Regions from separate parts of the Paraburkholderia sp. SIMBA_030 genome, predicted to be linked through region 1. Evidence: riboswitches for the same ligand, from Rfam matches in the RefSeq annotation. Region 1 holds a riboswitch; the other holds the start of a gene.
What was found. A riboswitch is a leader RNA that binds a small molecule or an ion and turns the genes downstream of it on or off. The one in region 1 is predicted to bind glycine.

Region 1 (4,930 bases):
ATACAGATCGCCAAACACCTCGGTGCCCAAGTTGCGACGACCGCGTCGCCCCGTGGGGAGGCGCTGGTGCGAAAGCTTGGCGCCGACATGGTCATCGACTACACGCAAGAGCAACCCGCATCGGTTCTCTCGGGATTCGACGGCGCATTCGACCTGCTCGGCGGCGACACCCTTGAGCAGGCATTCGCCATTGTGCGGCCGGGCGCCACCGTCGTCACGGTCGCCGGTATACCCGAGCCGCAAACGGCATCGAAGGACTTGGGGCGTGGGCTCGGGTTGCGGACGCTGTTTTGGGTTGCAAGCTTTTCCCTGAGGCATCGCGCCCGCCAGCACGGAGCGCGTTACCGCTATCTCTTCATGCACCCGAGCGGCGAGGACTTGTCCGAACTCGCCCGCCTCGTTGACACCGGTGCGGTCAAGGTGATTGTCGACAGCGTGTACCCATTTGAGCGCATCGCCGATGCGGCGGCCAAGCTCGAATCGGGTCATGCCAAAGGTAAGATCGTCGTCACAATGTCAGACAGTTTTGGCGCGACAAATCAATACCACTGAACTGCGTAACTGCATGTCGGCAATCATCCACAAATAGCCGGACTTGTCGCATGATCTGGAATCGTGTGGCGAGAGGGGCGCTCACGCAAAGGAAACGTAGGATGAAATCAGTATTCGCGATAGCCTTCATCGTTATTTTTAGTGTGCCTGCGATGGCCACCACTTCCACGGGATCCTACTCGAGGAATGGCAGCGACCAGCAGGACGCTTGCCGTTCTGCAACCGCTGCTGCGGAGCAGGACAGGGTTAATTGGCTCTCCAAGGGATGGATCTTCGTAGGGACGTCAAGCTGCACCTGCTCCGGAAGCGGAACAAGCTGGACTTGCTCAGTCAATGCCACGTATTTCCGCCGGTAACCGCAGAGCGACGCCTCACGGCAACTCGGGGTCCAGGTCGGCACTTCCGGCGAACGCGCGTCATTGCGGCCTGAGGTGCAGATCGTTGCTCACGGATTGGACCCCCGGCACGCCGTGCGTCACGGCAAGCGCTTTCTGAATCTGTCCCTCCGAATCCACGTATCCTGACAACTGCACGACGCCTCGATACGTCGCGACGCTCATCGGCAACGATCTCAGCCCCGGGTCCGCGACGAGCGCCTGCTTCACCCGGGCGGCAAGCGCAGCGTCGTCAGTGGCGATCTCCCCCGGCGCGGTCACGGACGGCGTCGCCGTCGACTTACAGCCGTGAACACGAACGCGGGCAACGCGAATGCCGCGACGATCAGCAACCGGCTTTTGATGTATGGCGCGTTTCGCATGTCGGTTATGACATCCAGATTCGTGCATTAAGCAGGGACCGCGCCATGATGGATCGCGGTCCGCCGCGAACATCATCGCATATCGCGCCTTCATGAAGCCTCCAATGCCACAGCTACCGGAGCTTTGACAATTTGACCGCATCGGTGCGACAGCGTTGCGCAGGTCATGTTGCCGAGCACTTGCCATCCCGTCACGAGTGCGGCGCAAGAGCCAGTGCTTGTGCGATGCTCAGATTACGCTCAACAAGGTACGATGCACACTTCTCTCCTCGCGGTCGAAGTGTGCATATCCATGGTTAAAGGTCGAGATTCTGGGCCGATATTCCAGTAAGGCAAGATTCGGCCAGTTGTTGACGCTTGCGCATTGCAGAGAGCCGTCACTCGAACGGCTGGTCCAAGCGCTTATCAGACGTTGACCGGCAGGTCTTTTCGCTTTGTCGCGGGCTTCACGCTCGTTAAGTTTGGCATACTACCGGCTACGAGTTCCGCAACAGCTTCCGCAGTCGCTGCCGAGAGCGTCCACCCTAAATGCCCGTGTCCGGTATTGTAGAAAATGTTGCGTCGACGCCCGGGGCCAACCTTGGGCAACATGCCCGGAAGCATGGGGCGCAGGCCGGCCCACGGAATGACGCGCGCCGTCGACATGTCCGGGAAATGATTGCGCGTCCAATCGACGAGGGGCTGGATCCGATCCGAGCGGATGTCACGGTTTATGCCGTTCAGCTCAGCCGTTCCGGCAACACGGAAGCGATCAACGCCGAGACGGCTGGTTACAATCTTGGCGTTGTCGTCTAGTAGGCTGACCCAAGGTGCGGCTTGCTGGCTTCCTGTATCGTCCAGGCAAACCGTGATCGAATAGCCCTTCACCGGATAGACGTTCACGTGGTCTCCTACATACGCCGCTAGAGCACGGCTTCCGACGCCTGCACAAATTACTGCTCGGTCGAAGATATCCGTATCAGGCTGACCTTCGCGCGCGAATGCAATCCTCAGGTCACCGTCCGCAGCCTCGGAGATGGACTGCACGCTCGTGTCGTAGCGGAACTCGACACCCAAACGCACGCAGGCTTGCGCAAGACCACGCGTGAACTTATGAATGTCGCCGGTCGAATCGGACTCGGTGAAGAAGCCCCCGTGGAACTGCCCATGAAGCGCCGGCTCAAGGGCGTGGATTTCGTCAGGCGTCACCGGGCGCCGATCAAGGCCGCCCTCACGTAACAATGCATTGACCTTCGTCGCCGCTTCGAACTCCTTACGGGTGGCATAGAAATGCAGGATGCCACGTCGTTCAAGGTCGAAATCAATTTGTTCCCGCTCAGCGATCGAGAACATATGCTGGCGCGCAGCGATGGCTAGCCGCACTGTTTCTATGGTGTTGCTGCGATAGTTCGGAATCTGGCGCAGGAACTCGCCGATCCAGCTGTACTTGTGCCAACTCGGCCGCGGATTCATGAGGAGCGGTGCGTCGCTCCTAAACATCCAACGCAGGCCTTTCAGCACTGTAGAGCGGCTGTTCCAGACCTCAGCGTTGCTGGCCGACAGTTGTCCGCCGTTGGCAAATGACGTTTCCATTGCCGCATAGCGATGACGTTCGAGAACGGTGACGCGGTAACCTCGCCGAGCGAGGGCGTAAGCAGTGGTGACGCCCGTAATTCCGGCGCCAATGATGGCAATTTGGGACATGACATGGTCCAGTGTTCGTTGAGCATCGCCGGCCGATGTTTACCGGCACCAATGCCCCATCTGTCCATGTACCTGAGAGTTTCGCTAGAACCGGTTACGGTAATAGCTCCCCTTCGGTGGGCGCGCACGCGCCGCTCTCCAGATGTTCTCGCTGCACGGTCCTTTTGCCTGAGAGTTTCCGGGGCGGTTGCTCCGTCGGCGTCGTCGCGGGTGGACGATCTCTCCCGTGCTTCGTTATAGAACAGCGCGAGGGTACTCGTTCAAAGAAACGACAGCAAGTATTTTCAAATGGGCGAGTCAACTTCCTGCTCTTGTACGTGACCGGCCCAATCGCGCTCTGCCTACCTCCGAAGATCGCTTCGGACTATCTCGAAGTGTATTTCTGATTTTTGGCATTTTTCCGTTGAATTTGTTTGCCTAGACTCCGTTCCAGATGCACCGCTGGCCCGTCACAACGGACGACGCCGCAGCGGCGAAGAGGGCGGCCGGTGCGCCGCATATCTGAACCAATAACAGGACGAAGGCAATCATGTCTGAAAACAGCTACGAAACCGGTCGGCTTAATTTGCCCTTTGTTGGAATCTGCACGTTCGCAAAGTCTCCGCTGTGTCTTGACTGGGACAAGATCGATGCGGACGTCGCGGTGATGGGCGCCCCCTTCGACTGCGGGACGCAGTGGCGGGCGGGCGCAAGGTTCGGCCCGCGTTCGATTCGCGATGCGTCGACCCTGTTCTCGTTCGGTCACGGCGGCGCATACGACTTCGAAGACGATGTTGTTTATCTGCCTAGCGACGAAGTTCGTATCGTCGATATCGGCGACGCGGACATGGTGCACACCAACACGGAAAAGAGCCACGCAAACATCGAGTACGGCGTGCGCAAGATCCTGGCGGCGGGCGCGTTGCCGGTGGTGATGGGCGGCGATCATTCGATCAACATTCCGTGCATCAACGCGTTCGAAGGCCAGCAGCCGTTTCATATCGTTCACATCGACGCACACCTCGATTTCGTTGACGAGCGTCATGGCGTGCGGCACGGCCATGGCAACCCGCTACGGCGCGCGGCAGAGAAAAGCGTGGTGTCGGGCATGACGCAGATCGGCATTCGCAACGTGTCGTCGACGGCGCGCGAGGGCTACGCCCAGGCGCGCGAGATGGGCTCCGACATTATTTCGGTGCGCGATCTCCGGCGCCTCGGCATTCAGGGTGTGCTGGACCGCATCCCGAAGGGCGTGCGCTATTACCTGACGATCGATATCGACGGTTTCGATCCCTCGATCGCGCCAGGCACGGGTACACCGAGCCACGGTGGTCTGCTGTACTACGAGGGACTCGAACTGTTCGCGGGCCTTGCTGAACAGGGTGACGTGATCGGCATCGACCTCGTGGAAGTCGCGCCCGACTACGACCATTCGGGTTCGACCTCGATCCTGGCTGCGCAACTGCTGCTGAACACGATTGGCCGCGTGATGCATCAACGCAAAGTAAAACGAAACCTTTCCCGTTAACTATTTGCCGTTTCGCGCGGTGCGGCTTACCTCCTTGGCCGCAGCCCGCAGCTGGTTGCAAAAGGCCTGCACGACCCGCGCCGATTCGCCTCCTTTGCGCGTGATGATCTGAAAATCCAGATGCGTCACGTAGTGCTCGGGATCAATGCGGGTCAATAGACCGTCGTCTACCCAAGGCTGCGCATAGTGAGGCGGCAGAAAGCCAATGTAGTTGCCCGACAGGATGAGCATCGCGCGGCCTTCGACGTTGTCGACCGAGGCTGCGGCCTGCGCCATGTGCAGCAGCTTGAGTTCCTGGCTGCCGAGGTAAGCGCGCGCAGCAAGGCGCTGTTTGCTGAGTACCGACACTGGGACACGGCCACTCGCCCGCTCGTATAACGAGTGGGTCGATGCGCAGTAGAGCCCCTGCTCCTCCCGATAGAGAGGCAAGT
Region 2 (4,930 bases), on a different contig from region 1:
GCCTTGTTCTTCAGGTCTTCGATATCGACGTTGCCTTGCGCGTCGCACGCGACCACGACCACCTGCATGCCGGCCATGTGCGCCGAGGCCGGGTTCGTGCCGTGCGCCGAGGCGGGAATCAGGCAGACGTTGCGGTGGCCTTCGCCGCGCGACGCGTGGTACGCGTGAATGATCAACAGACCCGCGTATTCACCTTGCGAGCCGGCATTCGGCTGCAGCGACACGGCTGCGTAGCCGGTGGCCGCGACCAGCATCTGTTCGAGCTGATCGATCATTTCGCGGTAGCCGACCGTTTGCTCAGCCGGCGCGAACGGGTGAATCTGACCGAATTCGGGCCACGTGACCGGCAGCATCTCCGAGGTCGCGTTCAGCTTCATCGTGCAGGAGCCGAGCGGGATCATCGAGCGGTCGAGCGCGAGGTCCTTGTCCGACAGGCTGCGCAGATAGCGCAGCATTTCCGTTTCCGAATGGTGGCGGTTGAACACGTGGTGCGTGAGGTACGCGCTGGTGCGTTCGAGCGCGGCAGGCACCGTGTTCTCGGCGGGGAGTTCTGCGTCGAGGGCGTCGATTTGCGGGACTTCGTCGACAAATGCCGCTTGCGCAAATGCTGCGAGCAGATCGGCCAGATCGCTGCGCTTGGTGGTTTCGTCGATCGAGATGCCGACGCGCGTGTCGCTCACGCGGCGCAGATTAATGCGCTTTGCCGTGGCCGCATCGTGCAGTGCCTGGGTGCGCGGGCCGGTTTCGAACGTGAGCGTGTCGAAGAACGTGTCGTTGACGAGCGTGTAGCCGAGTTTCTTCGCGCCGGCTGCGAGCAGGGCCGCGATACGGTTCACGCGCAACGCGATCGTCTTCAGACCGTGCGGGCCGTGATAGACCGCGTACATGCTCGCCATGATCGCGAGCAACGCTTGCGCGGTGCAGACGTTCGAGGTCGCCTTTTCGCGGCGGATATGCTGTTCGCGTGTTTGCAGCGCGAGACGCAGCGCCGGATTGCCTTGCGCATCGACGGTCACGCCGACCAGACGTCCCGGCATCTGTCGCTTGAACTCGTCGCGCACGGCGAGGTAAGCCGCGTGCGGGCCGCCGAAACCGACCGGCACGCCGAAACGCTGCGTATTGCCGACGGCCACGTCCGCGCCCCATTCGCCCGGCGGCGTGAGCACGGTCAGCGCGAGCAGATCGGCGGCGACAACCACATGGCCGCCTGCGGCGTGAATCGCTTCAGTGAGTGCGCGGTAGTCGCGTACGTCGCCGTTCACGCCCGGATATTGCAGCAGCACGCCGAACGCGTTGGCGTTCGCCGCATCCGCTGCCGGGCCCACTTTCACTTCGATGTCGACCGGCGTCGCGCGCGTTTTCACCACTTCGATGGTTTGCGGCAGCACGTCGTCAGCGACGTAGAACACGTTCGACTTCGGTTTGCCGATGCGTTGCAGCAGCGTCATCGCTTCGGCGGCGGCGGTGGCTTCGTCGAGCAGCGATGCGTTCGAGATCGCCAGACCCGTCAGGTCGACGATCATCTGCTGGAAGTTCAACAGCGCTTCCAGACGGCCTTGCGAGATTTCCGGCTGATACGGTGTGTACGCGGTGTACCACGCCGGATTTTCCAGCACATTGCGCAGGATCACCGTCGGGGTGTGCGCGTTGTAATAGCCCTGCCCGATGTACGAGCGGAACACCTGGTTCTTGTCCGCCAGTTCACGCAGCGCGGCGAGCGCTTCGGCTTCGCTCTTCGGCTGGGCGAAGGGGCCGAGCGGCAGCGTTTCGCTGCGGCGGATCGTCTTCGGAATGACGGCGTCGATCAGCGCGGCGCGCGAGGCGAAGCCCAAGGCTTCGAGCATCGCATGCTGGTCGGCCGAATCCGGGCCGATGTGCCGTTCGGCGAAGGCGTCATGCACTTCGAGCGCGGCGAGCGAGAGAGGAGTGCGGTTCATCAGACGATCCGGGTGTTCGAGCTTCATGGGGTGTTCCTGGCGGTGCGGCACGCCATGCCTGGCGGACGCCGCACCTGACGGTTTAAACGAGTAGGTGGATCAGGCGCCGATTGACTTCGCGTACGCGTCGGCGTCGATCAAACCATCTTGCGTTGCGTCGGCGGCCGGCTTGATCTTGAAGAGCCAGCTGTCGTACGGCGCGCTGTTGACCGAATCAGGCGTGTCGGCAACGGCCGTGTTCGCTTCGATGATTTCGCCCGAGACCGGCGCGTAGATATCGGAAGCGGCTTTCACCGATTCGATCACGGCGACGGTGTCGCCTGCGTTGACGGTCTTGCCCAATTCCTGGACTTCGAAGAAGACGATATCGCCGAGCGCTTCCTGCGCATGGTCGGTAATGCCGACCGTCAGCGTGCCGTCCGCCTCGGTGCGGACCCATTCGTGCGATTCGGTGTATTTCAGATCGGCCGGGATGCTCATCGGATGCTCCTATGCGGTGTGATTCGGTATTGACTTCATAAAGGGGATTCCCAAACCTGGTGCTTTGCGCCAAGCCCCCGAGAGGGCCATCCCCCAATCCCCCAAGGAGACTTCCTTCGGGGGGATTTCCTGCGGGGCGGAAAACTTGGGGCGACCCGGCGTTTTCCTATGGGAAACGAACGCACCGGCCGCTTAAACCGCAAGCACTTTGCCGTTGCGCACGAACGGCAGTTTTACCACGCTTGCGGGAAGGGCTTTGTCACGAATCTGAACGTGAACGGTGTCGCCCGGCTGCACGCCTTTCGGCACGCGCGCGAAGGCGATCGATTCCTGCATCGTCGGGGAAAAAGTGCCGCTGGTGATTTCGCCGTCGCCGTGCGGCGTGACGACTTTCTGATGCGCGCGCAGCACGCCTGCCGCCTTGCCGTTGTCCTTCAGCAGGATCAGCCCGACGAACGCGGCTTGCGAGCCGTTCGCTTCGAGTTTCGATTTGCCGACGAAGTCGCGCGGCGAGGTCAGATCGACGGTCCACGCTAGGCCGGCGTCGAGCGGCGAGACGTTGTCGTCCATATCCTGGCCGTACAGATTCATGCCGGCTTCGAGGCGCAGCGTGTCGCGCGCGCCGAGACCCGCAGGGCGCACGCCTTGCGTTTGCAGCGCGTTCCACAGTGCTTCGACGTGATCCGCCGGGACGATGATTTCGAAGCCGTCTTCGCCGGTGTAGCCGGTGCGGGCGACGGTCAAGTCGCCGAACGGCGTGTCGGCGACGCGCGCGGCGTTGAAAGGTTTGAGCGATTCGGTGGCGGCGCGCGCGGCCGGCACGGTTTGCCAGACTTTTTCGCGGGCGTTCGGGCCTTGCACGGCGACGATCGCGTAATCGCGGCGCGGCGTGATGGTCAGGCCGAAGCCGCCTTCGGCGTTGAGTTGGCCGAACCAGGCGATGTCTTTGTCGGCGGTGCCGGCGTTGACGACCACGCGGAAGTGATCTTCGCCGAAGTAGTAAACGATCAGATCGTCGATCACGCCGCCGTTCGGGTTCAGCAGACAGGAGTAGAGCGCGCGGCCCGGCGTTTGCAGCTTGGCGACATTGTTCGCCAGTGCGTATTCGAAGAAGGCGCGTACGCGCTCCCCGGTGAAATCGACGACGCACATGTGCGAGACGTCGAACATGCCGGCGTCGGTGCGCACGGCGCGGTGTTCGTCGATCTGCGAGCCGTAGTTGACAGGCATATCCCAGCCGCCGAAATCGACCATGCGGGCGTTGAGCGCACGATGGGTGGCGTTGAGCGGGGTGTGTTTCAGTTCAGTCATGGGGCCTCGGGCGTCTCGCGAAACAAAAAAGGCCATGCGGCGCTACGCCTCGCGGCCTGATGCCTGCGAGCGATGCGTTGCATGACCCCTCTGTCCTCGATACCTGAGAGATTGCGCTACCGGGCGATGCGATGCGAATCGCTACGGTGAAACGCGCGCCCCTTCGGTGGGCAGCTTGCCTAAGTCTGAGTCATATGCACGACGCAGACGGCTACTGCCGCTCTCCAGAGTGCGAAAAACCTGAGCCGTGAGGCGGGTTTTTCGACGCGGTCGGTCCTTTTGCCTGAGAGTTTGCGGGTGTGCCCCTTCGGCGGCGCGGCCTGCTGAAAAAATGCGGCCTGCGCGCTCTCCCGACGCGTGCGGCGAATTTACGCGAGGGCCGGGGGCTTGTCAAATAAAGGTCCGCGAGAGGCTTGTCGATTGGTGCGGCGGGATGGCGCGCGTCAAAAAAAGCGCGGGACGTGGGGAGCCCGCGCTGTTGCCGCTGTTGTTTTAGCGGCTGAGCGGGCGCGTGATTATTCGCCGATGGCGCGGGCTGCGTTGTCCAGTTCCTGGTTCAGCACGCGCTGTTCGTCGCCGGAGATGCCGCCGCCGTGTTGCGCGGCCATGTCGTGCGCTTCCTGATGGATCACGTCGAGCCGATGGTGCAGGGCGCCGCCTTGCGGGGGCGGGTAGTAGCCCTCGTTCACGCGGGCGTCGATGCGGCGGCTGAGATTATCGATGCGGCCGTCGACCTGATGGAGACGCTGATCCGCGATTTGCTGCGGATTGGGGCGCGGCGCCGGCGCCGGCGCGGGTTGAGGGGTCACCACGCAGGCGGCCAGCGAGGTGAGCAATGCGCATGCGGTTAGTGCGCGGATAGAACGATGCATGGATTCTCCGGGTTTTGTTTTGTTGCCAGGAATGGATTAGCAACGGTTTTGCTTTGCCGGGGGCTGACGTCCTGCATGCGTTTTTTGTAACGGGATGTTCCTTTCGGGTTGTCAGTTTTGGTTTTTATTGCCTTTCGCGACGCTTATTGTCTGTGCGCCTGCGGCGGTGGCAGTTTCTTTTTTTGGGGGGGGTATTGGCGCTGCCCCCGCACAGGGGGAATCCACAAATTTCCCTCCCTCCCGTCAAACCATTATCTAGCAAGGGTTTCCGCGATTCCGGCCGATTCCGGCATTCCCCGGAAGAAGATTTTTATTTGCTTCAGGACAATC

Region 2: linked by a shared signal. The riboswitch ahead of gcvT (glycine cleavage system aminomethyltransferase GcvT) and the one ahead of SB772_RS29430 (D-amino acid dehydrogenase) in region 1 are both predicted to bind glycine.

The regions. Positions count from the first base shown of each region.
Region 1 is NZ_JAWRXB010000020.1:38,688-43,617, forward strand. It holds gene SB772_RS29420 (NADP-dependent oxidoreductase) at 1-552, shown strand, start outside; partial or broken gene SB772_RS29425 (BON domain-containing protein) at 969-1,309, opposite strand; gene SB772_RS29430 (D-amino acid dehydrogenase) at 1,715-2,992, opposite strand; glycine riboswitch at 3,139-3,229, opposite strand; gene speB (agmatinase) at 3,522-4,499, shown strand; gene SB772_RS29440 (LysR family transcriptional regulator) at 4,500-4,930, opposite strand, start outside.
Region 2 is NZ_JAWRXB010000003.1:14,063-18,992, reverse strand. It holds gene gcvP (aminomethyl-transferring glycine dehydrogenase) at 1-1,964, opposite strand, end outside; gene gcvH (glycine cleavage system protein GcvH) at 2,037-2,417, opposite strand; gene gcvT (glycine cleavage system aminomethyltransferase GcvT) at 2,610-3,728, opposite strand; glycine riboswitch at 3,809-3,966, opposite strand; glycine riboswitch at 3,989-4,091, opposite strand; gene SB772_RS05430 (hypothetical protein) at 4,244-4,600, opposite strand.